3 regions of the Marinobacterium aestuarii genome follow, and region 1 is predicted to be linked to each of the others. Evidence: predicted binding sites of a transcription regulator. Region 1 holds the regulator's gene; each other region holds the start of a gene.
The links. Region 1 encodes FNR, which switches genes on or off when oxygen is low (the NO sensors DNR and NnrR bind a similar motif). Its sites were predicted from a motif close to TTGATNTANATCAA; they were not measured.
Positions count from the first base shown of each region.

Region 2: a site for FNR is predicted at 2,898-2,911, ahead of A8C75_RS17600 (cytochrome ubiquinol oxidase subunit I). Genes of this name have one in related genera too.
Region 3: a site for FNR is predicted at 2,143-2,156, ahead of kdgD (5-dehydro-4-deoxyglucarate dehydratase). Genes of this name have one in related genera too.

Region 1 covers NZ_CP015839.1:2,992,233-2,999,004, reverse strand. The annotation lists gene queE (7-carboxy-7-deazaguanine synthase) at 262-894, opposite strand; gene rdgC (recombination-associated protein RdgC) at 987-1,922, opposite strand; gene A8C75_RS13145 (adenine phosphoribosyltransferase) at 2,039-2,581, opposite strand; gene fnr (fumarate/nitrate reduction transcriptional regulator Fnr) at 2,649-3,404, opposite strand; gene A8C75_RS13135 (sulfite exporter TauE/SafE family protein) at 3,539-4,201, opposite strand; gene ccoS (cbb3-type cytochrome oxidase assembly protein CcoS) at 4,194-4,445, opposite strand; gene A8C75_RS13125 (heavy metal translocating P-type ATPase) at 4,534-6,772, opposite strand, start outside.
Region 2 covers NZ_CP015839.1:4,036,900-4,043,671, forward strand. The annotation lists gene A8C75_RS17590 (sigma-54-dependent transcriptional regulator) at 1-932, opposite strand, end outside; gene A8C75_RS17595 (sensor histidine kinase) at 929-2,818, opposite strand; gene A8C75_RS17600 (cytochrome ubiquinol oxidase subunit I) at 3,114-4,520, shown strand; gene cydB (cytochrome d ubiquinol oxidase subunit II) at 4,520-5,515, shown strand; gene A8C75_RS17610 (hypothetical protein) at 5,640-5,819, shown strand; gene A8C75_RS17615 (GntR family transcriptional regulator) at 6,109-6,772, shown strand, end outside.
Region 3 covers NZ_CP015839.1:4,342,858-4,349,629, forward strand. The annotation lists gene A8C75_RS19000 (enolase C-terminal domain-like protein) at 1-1,151, opposite strand, end outside; gene kdgD (5-dehydro-4-deoxyglucarate dehydratase) at 1,227-2,138, opposite strand; gene garD (galactarate dehydratase) at 2,471-4,048, opposite strand; gene A8C75_RS19015 (tripartite tricarboxylate transporter permease) at 4,112-5,623, opposite strand; gene A8C75_RS19020 (tripartite tricarboxylate transporter TctB family protein) at 5,642-6,085, opposite strand; gene A8C75_RS19025 (type 2 periplasmic-binding domain-containing protein) at 6,213-6,772, opposite strand, start outside.

The DNA.
Region 1 (6,772 bases):
TTACATAACGAAATCGCCACCCAATAGGCCAAACATCACCAGTTTCTTGAAAATTTCGTTGCAACTCATTGATTTTGTTCTGCAACGACTAATGTTTAAAAAATGAACAATCTGTGTGAGGCAACGCTATCATGGGCTGGGTGGCGGTTATTTTCGTGCTCACCCACACCCTTATCCACAGCAGATGTGGGTATAACGTCGCAGACCTGTAACCGCGGGCCTGTGGACGCTTTTGCTGCGGGGTGATATTCACAACGGCGCTCAGTCGATGCCCAGAATTTTGTGAGTTTGCAGGCTGAGCTTCCACTGCGGGTGATCCAGGCAGTACTGCACACAAAGGCGCAGATGGGCGGCGGCATCGGGCCCATCCAGTGGCTGCAGGTAGAAATGCTCGAAGGCCAGTGAGGTAAAACGCTCGGGCGGTGCCAGCAGTTGCGGGTAGACCAGCTTGAGCTCCTGTCCGGCGCTCAACACCAGGTCGGTATTGGCTTTGGGGCTCAGGCAGATCCAGTCGATACCCTCGGGCAGGGGTTTGGTGCCGTTGGTTTCAACGGCAATTTCAAAGCCCACGGCCTTGAAGGCTTCGATCAGGGCTGTATCGAGCTGCAGTGCAGGTTCACCCCCGGTGCAGACCAGGTAGGGGGTGCCCTGGGCAGGATCCGGCCAGAGTGCCAGGGTGGCCTCTGCCAGGGCTTGTGCGGTTGCAAACTTGCCGCCGTTTTGGCCGTCGGTACCGACAAAGTCGGTGTCGCAGAAGTCACAGATGGCACTGCTGCGATCCTGCTCCCGGCCTGACCAGAGATTGCAGCCGGCAAAACGGCAGAACACCGCCGGGCGTCCGGCCTGGGCACCTTCGCCCTGCAGGGTGTAGAACATTTCCTTGACGCTGTACATGGGGTCTCCGGGGCCTTGCAGGGCTGTTGTAACGGGCGGCTGGGTTTCAGTGTGCACTCAACTGAATCGTCTCACCGCCGCCTGTGGCGGTGTCACACTTTTGGTGCGGGTTCCAGGGATGCGCCTGCAACTTCGCCACCAAAGGCGTTGAGCAGATCCGGAATCAGGCGTGTCAGTTCGAGCCCCAGCTGCGCCACATCGGCATCAAAGCGGGCCAGTTCGTCGTCGGCCACATCCTGCTGGCGTTCCTTGAACTGATCGGTTTGCTTGATGCGATGCACGCTGAGATCTTCGTGCAGCAGGAAGCGCAGGTTCTCGTCCCACTCCAGCGCCAGCTTGGAAACGCGTTTGTCGGCTTCGAGGTGCGCCACGATCTCGCTGCTGGTGAGCTCCTGACCCTTGATGCGGATCACGCCACCTTCGACCAGGTTGTCCTTCAGTTCCGCCTCGTCGAGCAGCTGCAGAGAGGTTGGCAGTGGTTCCTGCTGTTCCAGCCAGTGACTCATGACCGCCGCCGGAGACTGCTTGACGTCTGGCAGTATGATCGGCAGTGAGCCCAGGCTGGTGCGCAACTGGCTGAGCAGGTCTTCGGCGTTCTTGTGGCTGGAGGCATCGACCAGAATCAGCCCGGCCTGGGGCGCAATCAGTGCATAGGTCTGGTTGCGCTTGCTGAAGGCACGGGGCAGCAGGTCAAGAATGATTTCGTCCTTGAGCTGGGTATGCTCGCGACGATACACCTTGCGTGCCTCTTCCTTTTCGATCTTCTGTACCCGTTCTTCCAGGGACTGGCGAATGACCCCCGAGGGCAGGATTTTTTCTTCTTTCTGGGTGCAAATCAGGTGATAGCCGGCACAGCTGTAGACCAGGCTGTCCGGCAAGGCCTTGCAGGGGGCTATCCAGCCGGAGCGGCTCAGTTCCTGGCTGCCGCAGGGCTGAAAGGGTGTCGCTGCCAGCGCGTTTTCCAGTGTCTCGGTGTCTTTGTCGAAGGCGGCGCTAAAGCGATAAAAGATCAGATTTTTGAACCACATGGTATATCGTTGCCTGCTGAGTAGGGGCGCTATTCTAGCGGCTCATGGCGTAATTGCCATGGCGAATGAAGCAAGTCACCGAGGCGCGCAAAATCTGTGCCTCGGTGGCAGGCCGATCAGAGGCCTTCGTAGGCCAGCAGCGTGTGTACCGGAATGCCGGCATCCTGAATGCGGGTGGAGCCTTCGAGGTCCGGCAGGTCAATCAGCGCAGCGGCTTCATAGACGCTGGCGCCAAGTTCCTTGATCAGGGTGCTGGCGGCCAGGATGGTGCCGCCGGTGGCAATAAGGTCATCAAAAATCAGTACCCGATCACCGGGGCCCACGGCGTCGATCTGCATTTCAACGGTGGCGGTGCCATATTCCAGCGCGTAGTCAGCCTGTATGGTCTTGCCCGGCAGTTTGCCTTTCTTGCGCACCAGCACCAGGGGCAGATTGAGGTGGTAGGCCATGATCGAGCTGATCAGAAAGCCGCGGGCGTCAATGCTGGCAATATGGGTAATGTCGGTGCCGATATAGCGCTGAATAAAATCATCCGTGACCATGCGCAGGGCTTTGGGATCTTTGAAAATAGGTGTGATATCGCGAAACATGACGCCTTTTTCGGGCCAGTCCGCAACCGTGCGGATAACCGATTTTACGTAGCACTCATCGTAGGGCATGCAAGAACTCCTTGGGCGCAGCGCGGCTGCGGTTGTGATGGGGTCGGTGTAATTAGTGTCAATGGATTCAGGTTGTCTGCTGCAGGCTTGGGCACTCGCCGGACTGCAGGTAGAGCTGGGATATATCGGTAATGTCGATTTCCTTGCCTTCCACCTGTATCAGGCCGCTTTTCTGAAAGCGGGTAAAGAGCCGGCTGACTGTTTCGATCGCCAGTCCCAGGTAGTTGGCGATTTCGTTGCGTGACATCGACAGACGAAAGCGCGTTCTGGAATAGCCGCGGATGCGAAAGCGTTCCGACAGCCGGATCAGGAAGGTGGCCAGGCGCTGCTCGGCGGTTTTTTTCGACAGTAACAGCAGCATCTGCTGATCGTCACGAATCTCACGGCTCATGGTACGCATGATCTGGCGCCGCAGCTCCGGCAGTTCACCGGCCAGATCATCCAGGCGGGCGAAGGGAATATTGCATACGGTGGTGGTTTCAAGTACCCGCGCAGCGTTGGGGTACTGGCCCGAGTCCATGCCGCTGAGGCCAATCAGTTCACCGGGAAAGTAGAAGCCGGTGATCTGTTCGTCGCCCTCCGGTGTGACCGAATAGGTCTTAACGCTGCCGGCCCGCACGGCAAAGATGGAGCCAAACGCCTGGCCCTGATCGAACAGCAGCTCGCCTTTTTTCAGCGGCTGGCTTTTGCTGATGATGGTGTCCAGGCGATCTATATCCGTCAGCTCCAGTGAGACCGGCAGGCAGAGTGTGCTCAGGCTGCAGCTGTTGCAGTGCGACTGCTGGGCAGGACGTGGCGTCCCCGGTTTGCGTGGCTCATCCATAGGTACTTCCTGTTTCCTGGATTGATAGGGCGCTCGGATTGAGGTGCATGGCGGCTGACGGCGCCTAAACGACTTAAGCGTGCAATTATCCATCATTTGGCGCGCCGGTTGAAGTCATGGGCACAAGCGATGGATCAGGGCGCCAGTATCGCTATCAGGCTAAAGAGACCAAACAGGATAATCAGGCTGCCTGCCAGTTGCTGGGTCAGGCGCCGTGCCAGCAGCTGACGCAGCTGGGCGGCCATCAGTCCGGTGGCGAGCATGGCGGGCAGGGTGCCCAGACCGAAGCTGGCCATCAGCAGGGCGCTGCTCTGCCAGTCGCCGGCGGCGGAAGCCCAGATCAGGGTGCTGTACACCAGTCCGCAGGGTAGCCAGCCCCATAACAGGCCCAGTGCCAGTGCTTGCAGCGGCGTACGGGCCGGCAGAAAGCGCGCGGCAACTGGGCGCAGGTAGCGCCACAGGCCGCTGCCGGCACGCTCCAATAGCAGCAGGCCTTTCCACCACTGGCCTATGTAGAGCCCCATGGCCACCAGCATCAATCCTGCCAGGGTGCGCAGTACCAGGGTCGCCGTGCCGCCGGCCACCAGAACACCAAGGCCGCCCAGAAGGGCGCCGGCCAGGGCGTAGCTGAGCAGACGTCCGCCGTTGTAGCCCAGCAGCAGGATGATAGCGGGCGTGCGGCTGTCGGGACGGGTCATGCCGACCGTCGCCGCTATGCCACCGCACATGCCGATGCAATGGGCGCCGCCCAGCAGGCCAAGGACAATTGCGGTGCCAATCGACAGGCCTTCAGTCATCCGTATCGGCCCTGGACTGCTTGAGCGCGGCGGTTTGGGCTGGCGTTTGGGCAGGCCTGACCGGGCGGAGGCGATCCTGTTTGGCGTCGTCGGGGATCAGGTTGTCGTCATCATCAAACAGGATGCTGTGGGCGGGGGACTCCATATCATCGTACTGGCCGCTGTTGACGCTCCAGAAAAAGGCCCAGAGGGCGCAGCCGACAAAGATGATGGCAATGGGAATAAGCAGATACAGAATGTCCATGGATCAGCCTTTGGTGTCTGTTTCAAATCGGGCCTGGAATGGGCTCATATTAACGTCTGACCTTCCTGATACTTTCAGCTTTCAGCTTTCAGCTTTCAGCTTTCAGCTTGGTGTTTGGTCTGCGTACGCGCCTTGAAAGTCGCAGGGCATTGCCTACCACCACCAGTGAACTGGCGGACATGCCGATGGCGGCCATATAGGGTGCGACTAAGCCGCTGGCGGCGAGTGGCAGCGCCAGCAGATTGTACAGCAGGGCCCAGCCGAGATTCTGGCGAATAATACTGCGGGTCTTGCGTGCCAGCAAAATGCCATCCACCAGGCGGTTGAGGTCGCCGGACATCAGTACCGCATCGGCGCAGGTCTTGGCCAGGTCAGTGGCGGAGCCCATGGCAATGGATGTCTGGGCGCCGGCCAGTACCGGAATATCGTTGATACCATCGCCGACCATGACCACCTGGGCGCCATCGCGCTGCAGGGCGTTTATGTGGGCTAGCTTGTTTTCCGGCGACATGCCGCCATGAACGCGGTCGATGCCAAGACTCTGGCTGACGTGCTGCACCGCAGGCGAGCTGTCGCCGGAGAGCATCTCAACTTGCAGGCCCAGTGCCTGTAGCGAGCGGATGCATTCAAGCGCCTGGGGTCTGAGCTGGTCATCGAGCCCAAACCAGGCCAGGGGACCTTCGGTGCTGCACAGCAGCAGCCATTGGCTCTGGTTGTCGGGCAGCGTGGGCCTGGGTGCGTGCGGGCAGAGCGCCGCGGCAAAATCCGCCGTGCCGATGCGATAAGGCGTGCCATCGACCCTGCCCTCGAGCCCCAGCCCAAGGTGGGACTCCAGCGTCTCGGCGGGCTTGTCGATAAAGGGGTGGAAGGCCTTGGCAATGGGGTGTTCGGAGTGGGCTTCCAGGGCTGCGGCCAGGCGCAGGGCTTGATCGCGCCTGGCACCCAGGCAAGTGACACTGTGCAGGCTCAGGTTGCCCTGGGTCAGAGTGCCGGTCTTGTCGAATACGATATGGCTGGCGCGGGCGAGGTTTTCGAGTACATGGCCCCTGGTGATCAGCAGACCGTGCTGACGCAGTGTGCCGGTGGCGGTGGTCAGGGCCGTGGGAGTGGCGAGAGACAGGGCGCAGGGGCAGGTGACGACCAGTACCGCCAGTGTGATCCAGAAGGCATTGGCAGGGTCGAGTTGCCACCAGATCAGCCCGACCAGGCTGGCGGTGAGCAGTACCGCAGCAACAAAGTAGCTGGAGATGCGATCGGCGAGGCGAGCGCTGGCAGGCTTTTCGCTCTGGGCACGGTCCAGCAGACGGACGATGGCGGAGAGCTGGGTATCGCCCCCCACCTGGCTGATTTCCAGCTCGATGGGGTTCTCGACATTGAGGGTGCCGCCGACCACGGCGTCGCCCTCGCCGTGGCGAATGGGCAGGTACTCGCCGGTCAGGGCCGATTCGTCGATGGAGGAATGGCCGCGCCGGATAATACCGTCCGCCGGCAGACTCTGACCGGGTTTTACCAGCACCCGGTCGCCGACCCTGAGTTCGCTGGCCGGCACCAGCAGCTCTTCACCGTCGACGAGGCGAAGGGCGCTGTTGGGCAGCAGGTTAAGCAGGGCATTGCCGGCGCGCCCGGTGCGGTGACGCGCCTGCATTTCGAGGTAGCGGCCGATAAGCAGGAAAAAGGTGAACATGGTGACCGAGTCGAAATAGACCTCGCCACTGCGGGTCAGGGTGGCCCAGACACTGGCGCAGTAAGCGCCCAGCACGGCGATGGAGACAGGCACGTCCATGCTCAGGTGGCGGCTGCGCAGGTCACGCAGCGCCGCCTGATAGAACGGCAGGGCGGCGTAAAGGGCGACGGGGCTGGCCACGATCAGGCTGGCCCAGCGGATAAAGCTGACAAACTGCGGTTCCATGTCCTGCAGGGCGCCGGCGTAGAGGGCGATGGCGTACATCATCACTTGCATCATGCCGACCCCGGCGACCCCGAGGCGTCTGATGGCGCGCTTCTTTTCCCGTTCGAGCAGCTGCTCTTCTTTGTCGGGATGGTACGGGTGGCCCTGGTAACCGATGCGGTAAATCTGCCCCAGCAGCAGGCTCAGGCTGGTGCTTGCCGTATCCCAGCACAGGCGCATGCGGTGATTGCTCAGATTGACGCTGACCCGCTGTACGCCGGGCTGGCGTTGCAGGTGATGTTCCAGCAACCAGGTACAGGCGGCGCAGGTAATGCCTTCGATGACCAGGCTGGCTTCACGGCTGCCGTCGTCCAGGGTTGAGACGAAGGCTTGCTGCATGCTGGGCAGGTCATAGAGCGCCAGTTCCTGGGTCAGGACG
Region 2 (6,772 bases), 1.0 Mb from region 1:
TCGATGGTGACGCCCTTGATGCGGTAGTAAAGATCCTCGCGAAAATCCCCCTTCAATACCCGCTCGGGCAGGTTGGCATTGGTGGCCGAGATCACCCGCACATTAATCTGCTGCTGGCTGCGCCCGCCCACCGGATAGAAGGTCCCCTCCTGCAGTACCCGCAACAGCTTCACCTGCATGGGCAGCGGCATTTCGCCGATTTCATCCAGAAACAGGGTGCCGCCATCGGCCAGCTTCAGCAGGCCATCGCGATCCCGGTCCGCCCCGGTAAAGGCACCGCGCACATGGCCGAACAGTTCGCTTTCGAGCAGGTCCGCCGGAATGGCACCGCAGTGTACCGAGATAAATGGAGCGCTCGCCCGCAGGCTCAGATCATGCAGCGCACGGGAGATGACCTCCTTGCCAGTACCTGAGGGCCCGGTGACCAGCACCCTGGCATCGGTGGGGGCGATGCGTTCCACCAGCACCCGTATCGCCGCCATGGACGCCGAGCTGCCAATCAACCGGGCCAGCGGCGTGGCTTCGCGCGGCGCCTGCTTGAGCTGCTGCAGTTCGCGGCTGAGCTGGTGCTTGGTCACCGCTCGTTTGACCACCACCGCCAGCATGTCCGGATCCAGCGGCTTGGCGAGAAAATCCCAGGCACCCTGCTGAATGGCCTCCAGCGCCAGGGTTCGGTCGGCATGGCCGGTCATGATGATCACAGGCCGGTCGGCAAACTCCGGCAAGGCCGCCAGGGTATGGGCCGGATCAAACTGCGGTGGCAGCGACAGATCCAGCAGCAGCAGATCCGGATCAAACGACTGCAGCTGCAGCCGCGCATCCTCCAGGCTGGCGCCGCCGCGCACCTCGTAGCCGCTGTTGCTCAGCCACTGCTCGCACAGTGAGCGAAAAGCCGGCTCATCGTCTATCAGCAGGATACGGGGCTTGCTCATGATGTCAGATCCTGTATTGGGTTCGGCTCAAAGGCCAGCTCAAAGGTTACCGGCCAGCCCAGGTCATCCCGCAGTGCCACATGACCGCCGTGCGTATCCATGATCCTGCGCACTATGGCCAGCCCCAGACCGCTGCCACCGGCACGCCGACTGACAAAGGGATGGAACAGGGTCGCATGAAGACTAGCGTCAATCGCCGGGCCATTGTTGTGAATACGCACATAACCGCCATCGGCATCGTACTCGACCCTGATAAGACTGCCGGGCTGATTGCGCACAAAGCTCAGGGCATTTTCGATCAGGTTGGTGAAGACCTGCTGCAGGCGATGGGGGTCGGCGGACAGCATCAGCCCCGGCGGTATCTCGCTTTCAAAGCGGGTCTGCTGCCAGTCGAACAGCGGCGCCAGGCTGTCCAGCAGCGCCTGCAACTGTACCGGTTGGCGGTGCAGCTCCAGCCGGCCGGAATAGAGCAGCAGATCCGAGATCTGGCGATCGGCGCGCGCAAGTTGAGTCTGAATAAGACTGCGCCGCTCCGCCGGCAAGTCCGCCGTGGCCATGGAGATCACATTCAGGGGGTTGCGCAGTTCGTGGGCCATGACCGCCGACAGACTGCCCAGCTCCACCAGGTGTTCGCTGGCCAGGCGGCGGCGCTCAGCCTCCGCCAGCTGCAAGGAGCGCTCCAGCAGGCCGCAGCTGGTCGACAACAGAGAACCGAATACCTCGCCGGTCAGGCGCAAGCCGGGCTTGAGATCCTCCCAGCCCTGCAGACGAAAACGCCAGCCCCGCGCCTGATGCTGACACAGAATACTCAGCTCACCTTCGCAGCGCAGCGGTGCGCCTGTCCCCTCGTGCTGTAGCTGGATATGCACCGGCTGGCGTACCTGGGCCGAAATCAGCTCAGCGGCACGGGCCTGCAGCCCCTGCCAGCTATCCTCGGCCTTGAGCCGGCTCAGCCAGCGCTCCAGCAGGGCTTCATCCAGCCGCATGCCGGGGTAAATCAGCAGCCCCGACAGGGTTGTCAACGGGCCTCGCAGCAAGAGCGCCACGGCCACCGCCAGCAAGGCGCAGATCCACAACTGCCACAGGGGTACGGCGGCAAGCTGCACCAGACCAAAGTGCCGCGCCAGCACACCCAGCAGCGCCATCAGTACCAGCAGCACCGCCATCAGCACCAGCCAGAGCAAGGTGCGTTTGGCGAAGTCATTGGCTTCCAGAATCTGATAGCGCACCACGCCATAGACCAGCAGCACCACGTAGCTGGGCAGCAGCAGCATGGGATAGGGGTACCAGTCGAACCCAAGGGAGGGAAAGATAAAACTGGTGGCCAGCAGCAGGCCCCAGGCGCCGGCGGCAAACATCGCCACTATGGAGCGGCGCAGGTTGCCCTGGTGTACGCTCAGGCCCCACACCAGCACCAGATGTGCCAGTATCCCCACCACCACCGTATAGGCGATATTGAACCAGCCCAGCCCGCGGAATACGAAGAAATCGACGAAAGGCCCGAGCGCCACCACTGTGCCGCCGGGGCCATCCCAGCTGAGCAGTATGACCGCCACACTGGTGGCATAAATAGCGACTATATGGCGACTCAGCCAGAGCAGCCAGGCCGGCACCCGGGGCCTTTCCGGGCGCACGAAACGCAGCGCAAAGTGCAGAAAGAAGGTCGGCATCAGCGGGTTGGCCAAGATCAGCAGCACCCCGGCATCATGCCAGCCCTGCTGGATGGCGATATGACCCCCGCACCAGAGCGCCATCATCAGACCAAAGCCCGCCAGCGCCTGCAGGCTGCGCCTTTTACGGGCCTGCAGCAGCAGCCAGCCCGATACCACCAGGGCGCAGCCGCTGGTGACCAGCATCATCAGTTCAAACGCGATTACCCAGCTCATCAACCGTCAACACCGTTTACAGGTAAAGGACACATACTGTCTACAAGGTTTACACTTGCGGGCAATATTCGCCCCTCGATTGACCGAAATCAAGGCATTTTCAGCCATTTAGGTGTTGGCACGCCTCCTGCATAGACACACCCATAGGAATAATAGCGACCACCCCTCACTGACGGAGATACACCCATGAACCTGCCCGCCCTGATGTCCGAGTTTCTGATGTTCGCCGCCGTCCTCGGCATCGCCTGTGCGCCGGCCGTCATGCAGCATCTGCGCACGCGTGCGGGGCGCAGCCATGGAGCTTGATGCCGCCCTGCTGTCGCGGCTGCAGTTCGCGTTCACCATCAGCTTTCACATCCTGTTCCCGTCCGTGACCATTGGTCTGGCGACCTTTATCGCCATCTGGGAAGGGCTCTGGCTGAAAACCCGCAATCCGGTGTATCTGCAGCTGGCCAAGTTCTGGATCAAGCCCTTTGCCATTACCTTTGGCATGGGCGTGGTCTCGGGGATAGTGCTGTCCTACGAGTTCGGTACCAACTTCTCCGAGTTCTCCCGTATTGTCGGCCCGGTGCTGGGCCCGCTGATGGCCTACGAAGTACTGACCGCCTTCTTCCTTGAAGCCGGTTTTCTGGGCGTCATGCTGTTCGGCTGGCAGCGGGTCAGCGAAAAGCTGCATTTCTTTGCCACCTGCGTGGTGGCACTGGGCACCTGGATTTCGGCCTTCTGGATTATCGCCGCCAACTCCTGGATGCAGACCCCGGCGGGCTATGAAATCGTCGATGGCGTCTTTCATGCCGCCAACTGGACGGAGGTGATCTTCAACCCCTCCATGCCCTACCGTTTGACCCATATGCTGCTGGCCGCCCTGATCACCGGCACCTTTGTGGTGGCCGGCGTTAGCGCCTTCTATCTGCTGAAGCGCCAGTACCAGCCCATGGCCCGCAAGGGCTTTTCCATGGCGCTCTGGTTCGCCCTGGTACTGACCCCGCTGCAGGCCTTCGTCGGCGACATGCACGGCCTGAATGTGAAAGAGCACCAGCCCATCAAGCTGGCGGCGATGGAAGGTATCTGGCCCGCAACCGAAACCGGCGCACCCTTGCTGCTGTTTGCCCTGCCCAGCAAGACAGACGAAGAGAACCACTTTGAGATCGCCATACCCAAGCTTGCCAGCCTGATCCTGACCCACGAACTGGACGGCGAATTGCAGGGACTCAAATCCGTGCCGCCGGAAGATCGCCCGCCCGTGGCCGTGGTGTTCTTCAGCTTCCGCATCATGGTGGGCCTGGGTGTGCTGATGATCGCCGTGGCACTCTACGGCCTCTGGCTGCGTCGCGGGGATCGTCTCTACAGCTCGCCGCTGCTGCTGCGGACCTGCATCCTGCTGACACCCGCCGGTGTGCTGGCAACCCTCGCCGGCTGGTATGTGGTGGAGGTCGGTCGTCAGCCCTGGCTGGTGCATGGCCTGGTGCGCACCATGGAGGTAGTGTCGCCACTGCCGGCGGAACGGGTACTGTTTTCCCTCAGCCTGTTTGTGATCACCTATACCCTGCTGCTGGGCGTATACCTGTATTTCATGCGCAAGCTGATCCGCAAGGGGCCGCCGGACTTCGCCTCCCTGCCGGAACAGCTGATTGGCACTCATGCCCCGGGCTATGCCCTGGCCTGGGTCAAACAGCTTGATGCTCACGAGAAGGTGCACTGATGGAACTGGCTTTTTTCTACTTCCTGCTGCTGGGCTTTGCCATCCTCATGTACGTGGTGCTGGATGGCTTCGACCTCGGGTTGGGTATCCTGTACCCCTGGTTTGATGACGAGTCCCAGCGCGATCACATGATGCGCTCCATCTCCCACGTCTGGGACGGTAACGAAACCTGGCTGGTGTTCGGCGGCGTCATACTGTTCGCCGCCTTTCCGCTGGCCTACGCCACCATACTCTCGACCCTCTATGTGCCCATCATGATCATGCTGATCGCGCTGATCTTTCGCGGTGTGGCCTTTGAGTACCGTTTCAAGGCGCACCGCTCCAAGCCCTGGTGGGACAAGGCGTTTGCCATTGGCTCCACCGTGGCGGCCTTTTGTCAGGGCCTGATGCTGGGCGCGCTGGTACAGGGCGTGGATGCCAATGCCATCGACAGCTCGAGCCTGAACTGGCTGTCTCCCTTCGCGGTGCTCACCGCCTTTTCGGTCATGGCCGGCTACGCCCTGCTGGCCAGCTGCTACCTGGCGATGAAAAGTCGCGGCGAGATACGCGACAGAGCAGCGCGCCTCGGCCGTCGTCTGGTGGTCGCCGTACTGGTTGCCATGGCACTGGTCAGCCTCTGGACCCTGGTGGAAGCGCCTGAAATCCGCGCCCGCTGGTTCGATGGTTACCACCTGCTGCTGCTCAGCCCGCTGTCACTGCTGAGCCTGGGTGCCGGCTGGTTGCTGTTCCATGACCTGGGGGATACGCAGCATGAGCAGCGACCCTTCTTTCTCGCGGTCGCCCTGTTCGTACTGGGATTTGCCGGGCTTGTGGTGGGGCTATTCCCCTACCTGGTGCCACGCCAGCTGACCTTTATGCAGGCCCAGGCGCCGGTATCCAGCCTCGAGTTCCTGCTGCCGGGCGTACTGATCTTCGTACCCCTGATCTGCGCCTATACCTTCTGGGGCTACCGCATTTTCAGCGGCAAGGTAGAGGATTTCGAGGAAGGCTATTAAGCCGTATTCACGGTTTGCACCCTGGCTTGTCTTTGTTAAGCACCCGTCAGCGCCATTACGCCTGGGCTGACGGTTTTTTTAAACAAACAGTTTTGGAATAGACAGCAAAAAAGGTCCATCACCCATGAGCATCCCTGCTAACACCTCAACGAACACTGCAAGCAATACCCCGGATCCGCAGCCGACCCACGGCCAACAGCCAGCGTCAGGCTGGCGTGGTTTTGCCCTGTGCTACGGCGCAGGCCTGGCGCTGCTGCTGGTGACCACCGGCGCCCTCAAGTTTGCCTTCGCAACTCTGGGCTAAGCAGCCGGTCGGACTTAACACTGATCTACTCGGGTATCCTGCTTCGCCCTAGCTCCTGCATCCATGCCATAGTGCACAAAAGCCGAAGGCAGCCAGGCCCCATGCTCTCTCGCCACCGTTTGGCCACACCTGCGCCTGAACTTCCTGCGGCAAGATCCCCTGTTCACACTGCTTTCCGGCAGCGAAGTCGTTATAATTATGTATTCCTGATACTGGCTGACAGCGTAAACTGCGCTGCCCGATACTGCGGCCCCTGGCAGGCCACAGGCCAAAACAAGAGACGGCTGACATGACCACGAGCAACCTGCCCCGCAAGAAAACGTCGATGAAACGACGCTCGCTGCATGAGGAAATTTCCGATCATCTGCGTTCGATGATTATCGAAGGCGAGTTGCCCGAAGGCGAACGTATCGACGAAAGCGCCCTTTGTGAACAGCTGGAAATCTCCCGCACCCCGCTGCGCGAAGCCCTCAAGGTATTGCACTCCGAAGGCCTGGTCTCGATTGAGCCCAACCGTGGCGCCCGCGTGGCGGTACTGACACCTGAAGAATTTGCCGAGCTGTTCGAGCTGATCGGCGGGCTTGAGCGCATGGCAGCGGAACTGGCGGCAAGCCGCGCCAGCGACAGCGAACTGAAAAAGCTGGCACAGATGCAGATCCGCCTGGAGTCTCTGTACAGCGCAGGCGATCGCCACAACTACTTCGAGCTCAACCAAGACATTCATCGCATGATCATTGCGATGTCCCGCAACAGCACCCTTACCAGCCTGCATGAACAGCTGCTGATGCGCGCCAGCCGCGGCCGTTACATGGCGATAGGCACTGAAGATCGCTGGGAGGAATCGGTACAGGAACACCAGGCACTGCTTGACGCATTGCAGGCAAAAGACAGCGTGCAAGCCGGCGAGATTATGCTGGAACACGTGCGCCACACCGGCGACTGCGCGGTGAATG
Region 3 (6,772 bases), 1.4 Mb from region 1:
TTGCCGTCGCGAATCTGCAGCGGCTCGCGGGTTATGCGCTGTCCGTCCTGCCAGATCCAGTGGCTATCGATCGCGGTGATCTCACCCGGGCAGGCCGCGGCAACATGGGTCATCATGGCCAGGGAAATATCGAAATGGTTGTTGCTGTGCGAACCCCAGGTCAGACCCCACTCGTGGCACAGCTCGCCCACGGCGACGGCGCCCTGCATGGTCCAGAAATGGCAGTCCGCCAGCGGAATATCAACAGAGTCCAGACGCACGGCATTGCGCAGCTGCTGCCAGTCGGTGGCAATCATGTTGGTGGCGGTCTTCAGGCCCGTCTGGCGCTTGAATTCCGACATGATTTCACGGCCCGACCAGGCGCCTTCCTGACCGCAGGGATCTTCGGCGTAGCTGAGCATGTGCTTGATGGGCGTCAGGTATTCGACCGCCTGTTTCAGCGTCCAGGCACCGTTAGGGTCCAGCGTCAGGCGTGCGTCGGGGAAAACATCGTACAGGGCCGCGATGCACTCGGCCTCCTGCCGGCCATCCAGCACCCCGCCCTTGAGTTTGAAGTCACGAAAGCCGTAACGGGCGTAAGCCGCCTTGGCCAGGCTGGCAACAGCCTCGGGCGTCAGCGCCTCCTGGGTACGCACCCGATCCCAGTCGTCCTGCGGCTTGTCGCAGACTGGGTAGGGTAAATCCGTCTTCTTCGGATCGCCCAGCAAAAACAGGTAGCCCAGCACTTCAACTTCATCTCGCTGCTTGCCAAACTGCCCCAGCAGATCCGCTACGGGCAGATCCATCGCCTGGCCGGCCAGATCCAGCAATGCCGATTCAATACCGGTGATCACATGCACGGCGGTGCGCAGGTCGAAGGTCTGGTTGCCGCGTACATCTTCCGCCTGACCCGAGGTGGCCTGGCGCACACGACTGATAATGGCCTTGTAATGACCCACGCTCTGGCCTTCCACCAGCTCGCGGCATTTTTCCAGCGTATTCAGGATACCCTGGGTGGCCGGCACTTCGCCCAGACCGATACGGCCCGCGGTATCTTCCAGAATCACCACGCTGCGGATAAACCAGGGCGCATGACCACCACTGAGATTCAGCAGAAAGCCGTCGTAACCGGCGACCGGCACCACGGTCATTTTTTTAATGGTGGTGAACATAGTGTCTCCTCATTCGTAAACCAGCGGCCAGATAACAGCATTTACGCTGTCACCCAGCCTCCGGGGTGCCTGGGTTTAGCGGCAGGCGCTGATAAGAGCGGCCAACTCTTCCTTCTCCGCCGCGCTCGGCATGGTCAGCGGTGCGCGCACATCGCCGGCAGGACGCCCAACGATGTCGGCACCGGCCTTGATCAGGCTGACGGCATAGCCTTTCTTGCGATCACGCAGACGGCAGAACGGAATAAAGAAATTCTTGATGATGGCCGTGACCGTAGCCTGATCACCGCCACGCAGGGCGTTGTAGAACTTCATGGTCATCTCGGGCATAAAGTTGAACACCGCCGACGAATAGGTGTTTACACCGATCGACAGGTAGGCTTCGGCAAAAATTTCGGCGGTCGGTACACCACCGATGTACACCAGGCGGTCGCCCACGGTCTTGATGGTGTCATTCAGTGCGGCTATATCACCGACACCGTCTTTGAGGCCTACCAGGTTCGGACAGGCCCCGGCCAGCAGCTTGACGCTTTCGGCATCCAGCACGCCATTGCCGCGGTTGTAGTAAACCACCTGCAGCTTGGTGCTGTTGATCACGGTCTTGGCGTATTCAACCACACCATCCGCCGGGCATTCGGTCAGGTACGGGGGCATCAGCAGAATGCCGTCGATACCGGCTGCTTCAGCCGCCTTGCAGTAGGCCTGTGCTTCCGGAATGCTCTTGCCGGCACTGGCGATCACGGGAACACGACCCGCCACTGTATCAACCGCTATCTGGCAGATGTTTTTGTACTCATCCATGGACAGCGAAAAGAACTCCCCGGTACCACCGGCGACAAAGACACTGGATACACCCTGCTGCACGAACCATTCGATACGTTCACGGTATGTTGCAGCATCAAACTTGCCGTTGGCATCCAGATCAGTAATCGGGAAGGAGAGCAGACCATCGCTCAGGGACTGACGGATACGTTCTACAGATAACGCCATTGTGTTGATCCTCATCATTCATTAAAGCCGCAGCAGGGCCTTCAGCAAAGTCATCCAAACCAGGGCAGAGCAACCTGCCCCCGAACTGCAGGCTGCAGCGGCGGGAGTCGTGGCCAGCACCCGGTTAAGCCACAAGGCCGCCAAAGCGCGCCTTAATCGTCATTCATCATACATCATACTTTTAAAGGCGCAAGCCTTAAATCGACTGATTCGCGTACAAAATACCGAGCATTGAAAACCGCAGGAAAAGCCGGACAGCAGAGCATCTACAGCCCACGCGCCACGGCACTCAAGGCCTGCGTACAACAGCCTCGAAAGGCAAGGTGCCGGCCTCAGGTCACAGGGGCAGGGTTAAACAGCACCAGATCGTTGTGCAGCCCCAGGCGGTCGGCTGCAACCAATTGACGGCCGCTGGCCACCTCCAGGATCAGGTGGAACAGCTCCCAGCCCACATCCTCGATGGTGGCCTCCCCGGTGGCGATACGTCCGGCATCAAGGTCAATCAGGTCGTGCCAGCGGCGGCTCAGGGTCTTGTTGGTAGAGACCTTGATGACCGGCGCCATCGACAGGCCATAGGGGGTGCCCCGCCCGGTGGTGAAGACCTGCAGGTTCATCCCGGCGGCCAGCTGCAGCGTGCCGCAGATAAAGTCGCTGGCCGGGGTCGCGGCGAAATTCAGGCCGCGCTTGCGGACCCGCTCACCCGGCTCCACCACATCGACAATAGCGCTGGTACCCGACTTGATAATGGAACCCAGCGCCTTCTCGACGATATTGCTCAAGCCGCCCTTCTTGTTGCCAGGCGTCGTATTGGCACTGCGATCCACCTGCCCCAGGCTCAGGTAGTTGTCATACCAGTCCATCTGGTCAATCAGCGCCTGGGCCACCTCCGGGCTCTTGGCGCGGGAGGTCAGCAGATGAATCGCATCGCGCACCTCGGTGACCTCGGAGAACATCACGGTACCGCCGGCCCGCACGATCAGATCGGCGGCAAAGCCCAGCGCCGGATTGGCGGTAACGCCGGAGAAGGCATCACTGCCGCCGCACTGCATGCCCACTACCAGCTCCGAGGCCGGGCAGGTTTCGCGGGTGCGCCTATTAAGTTTTTCCAGATGGTATTCAGCCAGTTGCAGAATACCGTCCACCATCTCGCCAAAGCCGTTAAAGGCCTCGTCCTGCAGACTCAGGATCGGCGACGGTCGGATTTCGGTGGCCTCGGCGGCGTTTTCAGCCAGGCGCAACACCTGCTCCTCCGGGATCAAGCGTGTGGGCAGCAGCTTCTCGCAGCCCAGGCCAATCACCATCACTTCACCGCCGAAATTGGGGTTGCGGGCTATATTCTGCAGCGTGCGAATCGGCACTATGGCCGCCGGGGCATTGATCGCCACGCCGCAGCCGTAGCTGTGATTCAGGGCCACAACATCGTCAACATTGGGGTAACGCGGCAGCAGCTCCTGCTTGATCCGGCGCACCACGTGATCGGTAACACCGGCCACGCACTGCACGCTGGTCGAGAGTGCCAGCACGTTCTTGGTGCCAACGGTGCCATCGGCATTGCGATAGCCCTCAAAGCTATAGCCCTGCAATGGCGGCAGCTCAGGCGCCGGCCGCACCTCGGTGGACAGCTCGCTCAGCAGGCGTGCATCCGGCATGCGCACCATGCTTTCGTTGATCCAGCGGCCGCGGGCTATAGGCTCCAGCGCATAGCCAATCACTTCGCCGTAACGCACAACGGTGCTTTCGGCCGCGATATCACACAGCGCCACCTTGTGACCCAGGGGTACATCGTCCAGCAGCCGCGTACCCTCATCCAGCAAGGTTCCGGCTTTCAGACCACCGGCATTGGCAACGATGACCACATTGTCGGCCTCGTGCATGCGAATGGTGATAGCGGTTTCGTTTGGTGTATTCATGGCACCCTCAAACAGATCGAAGTGCCTGCCGGGGCGTTGCGCCCCGCCAGGCCAGAGGAAAAATCAGACTTCAGCAAGCCGGGCCTTGTTGTCGCGCCGCGCCTTGAGCGCCAGAAAGACAGAAAACAGCACTGAAGCCAGAATCATCAACCAGAGCACAATCGCGATCGGACTCTTGGTAAAGAAGATACTCAGGGTGCCGAAGGACTCCAGACTCTTGACGAAGTACACCTCGGCCGAGCCGCCCAGGATAAAACCGATGACCAGCGGTGCGACCTCGATACCGATTTTCTGCGCCACAAAGCCCACCAGGCCGAAGATCAGCAGCGTCCAGACATCGAACATGATGCCGTAGTTGATCGCATAGGCGCCGACCACACACATCATGATGATGATCGGATAGAGGATGTACTTGGGCACCATCACGACCTTGGCAATATGCTTGATGGCAAAGAACATGACCCCGAACATCACCAGGTTGGCAAACACCAGACCGATCATCATCGAATACCAGGTATCCAGGTTTTCAGCGATGAACAAAGGCCCGACCTGCAGCCCCTGCAGGGTGAATGCTCCGATCAGCACCGCCGTAGTACTGTCGCCGGGAATGCCCAGGGACAGCAGCGGTATCAGGGCACCGCCGGTCAGGGCGTTGTTGGACGACTCGGACGCGATCAGCCCCTCGGGGGCGCCCTTGCCCATTTTCGACGGATCCTTGGAGAAGTTTTTCTGCTGCGTATAGGCCAGCACCGAAGCCGCACTGCCACCGATACCCGGCAGCATGCCGACAAAGGTGCCGATGGACGACGAACGGAGCAAATTGACCCACTGGCCACGAAACACATCGAGTTTGAAGGGCGTGCCATTTTCCAGCTGAATGCGATTCGCGCCGTGCTCTTCCTTGATGCCCTTCTCGGCCTCCTGAAAGATGGTCGCCAGACCAAACAGGCCGATCAGCACCGGCAACAGCGCAAAGCCCTCTTCCAGGTAAGGCACCATGAAGTCGGCCATCAGGCGGTATTCGCCATTGCCACCGACACCCACATCGTAGGTACCGATCAGACTGAGAAATACGCCGATCAGGCCGCTGAAGATGCCGATCAGCATGTTCTTGGAGAGCGACGCAATCACCGTCAGCGCAAAGAAGATAATCAGGAACTTCTCCACATAGGAGAACTTGATCGCAAAATCGGACAGCACCGGCGCAAACAGGAACAGAATCACGGCACTGAAGAGCCCGCCCACCAGCGACGAGACAATGCAGATCTTCAGCGCCCGCTCCGCCTCGCCCCGCTTGGCCATGGGGTGACCATCGAAGGTGGTCGTAATGGACGAGGGCGTACCGGGAATATTCAGCAGAATCGCCGGCACCAGGCCACCCGATATGCCACCCACATAGAGCCCCAGCAGCAGCGCCAGGCCTTCATGCAGCCCCAGTGAATAGGTCAGCGGCAGGCAGACGGCGACCGCCATGGTGGCGGTCATGCCCGGAATGGCACCAAAAATAATACCCACCAGCGAGCCCGCAGCCGCCAGCAGAAAATATTCGGGAGATAACAGGGAAATAAAATCCATCGCAGTGACTCCGGGGCGTTACGGCAAGGTGATATTGAACAGCGTGCCCAGTACGTACCAGGCCACGAGCGGCGCAATCAGTGCATTGGCGCTAATAACCAGCAGCACCCGGCGCGTCACTTCATGGACATACACCAGAGACAGGGAAAACATGAACGCCATGGAGCTGAACAGGAACCCGAGCCCCGTATTGGGAAAGAGCTGCCCGACATAATCCATGGCTATAAAGTACGCCACCACCAGCGCCAGGGTACTGAAAAGGCGGAACTTGTCGGCGTTTTCTTCAAAGAACGCCAGGCCTGCGCCCCGCGTCCTGACGATCTCAACAAGGCGCCCATAATTGAGCGCAACAATCAGTACCAGCATCCCGGCCAGCAAACCGAGTACAAGCCTCGGAAAAAACAGATGCGATTGATCGAAGTCGATCGAGACCTCGAGCAACGAAGTGAGTGTCTGGCTCATAACTGCACCGAACGGTTAAGTGAGGGTAATGGCCCTACTAGCATATAGCGGCCACCACCCCCGTCATGGGGAAGAAGAGCCGCTCTGAATGCGAACGGCTCTGGTATTGCTGTCGCCCGCCTGGACCTTAGCCGTTGATGGCCTTGATCACCTTGGAGATACGGTCGTTTTTCTCTTTCAGGTAGATCTGAGCTTCGCTGGAGGGCTTGAAGTTCGGAATGAAGAAGGATTTCTTCTGCACTTCCTGGATTTTGCCTTCGGCGTAAATCTCGCCCAGCGCCTTGTCGATCGCGGCAACGAAGGCAGGATCGATATCCTTGTTGTAGATAAAGAAGAACTCCTTGTCGAAGGTGAAGTCCTGACCTTCTTCCATCGGCACCTTGACGTTAGGTTCGACGAAGCTCAGCAGATCATTGCGGCTGGTCTTACCCATACCTTCCTCGTGGGCCTGCTGGATGGTCTGCTCACGCGCGGTCAGCCAGACAAAGCTCATCGCTTTCTGGTCGTCCGCAGGCAAACGGGTGTACTGCTCGTTCGACTGCACACTGCCGTTGATGACATCGGCCAGACCGTCAAACATTGCCTGGTTCTTGGAATCCTGGGAGCCCGTATTGACCGGCGTGAGGTTGCCTTCCTTACCCGGGTATTTCAGCTTGACCGCATTTTTCAGCGCGCTGTAACCGATCT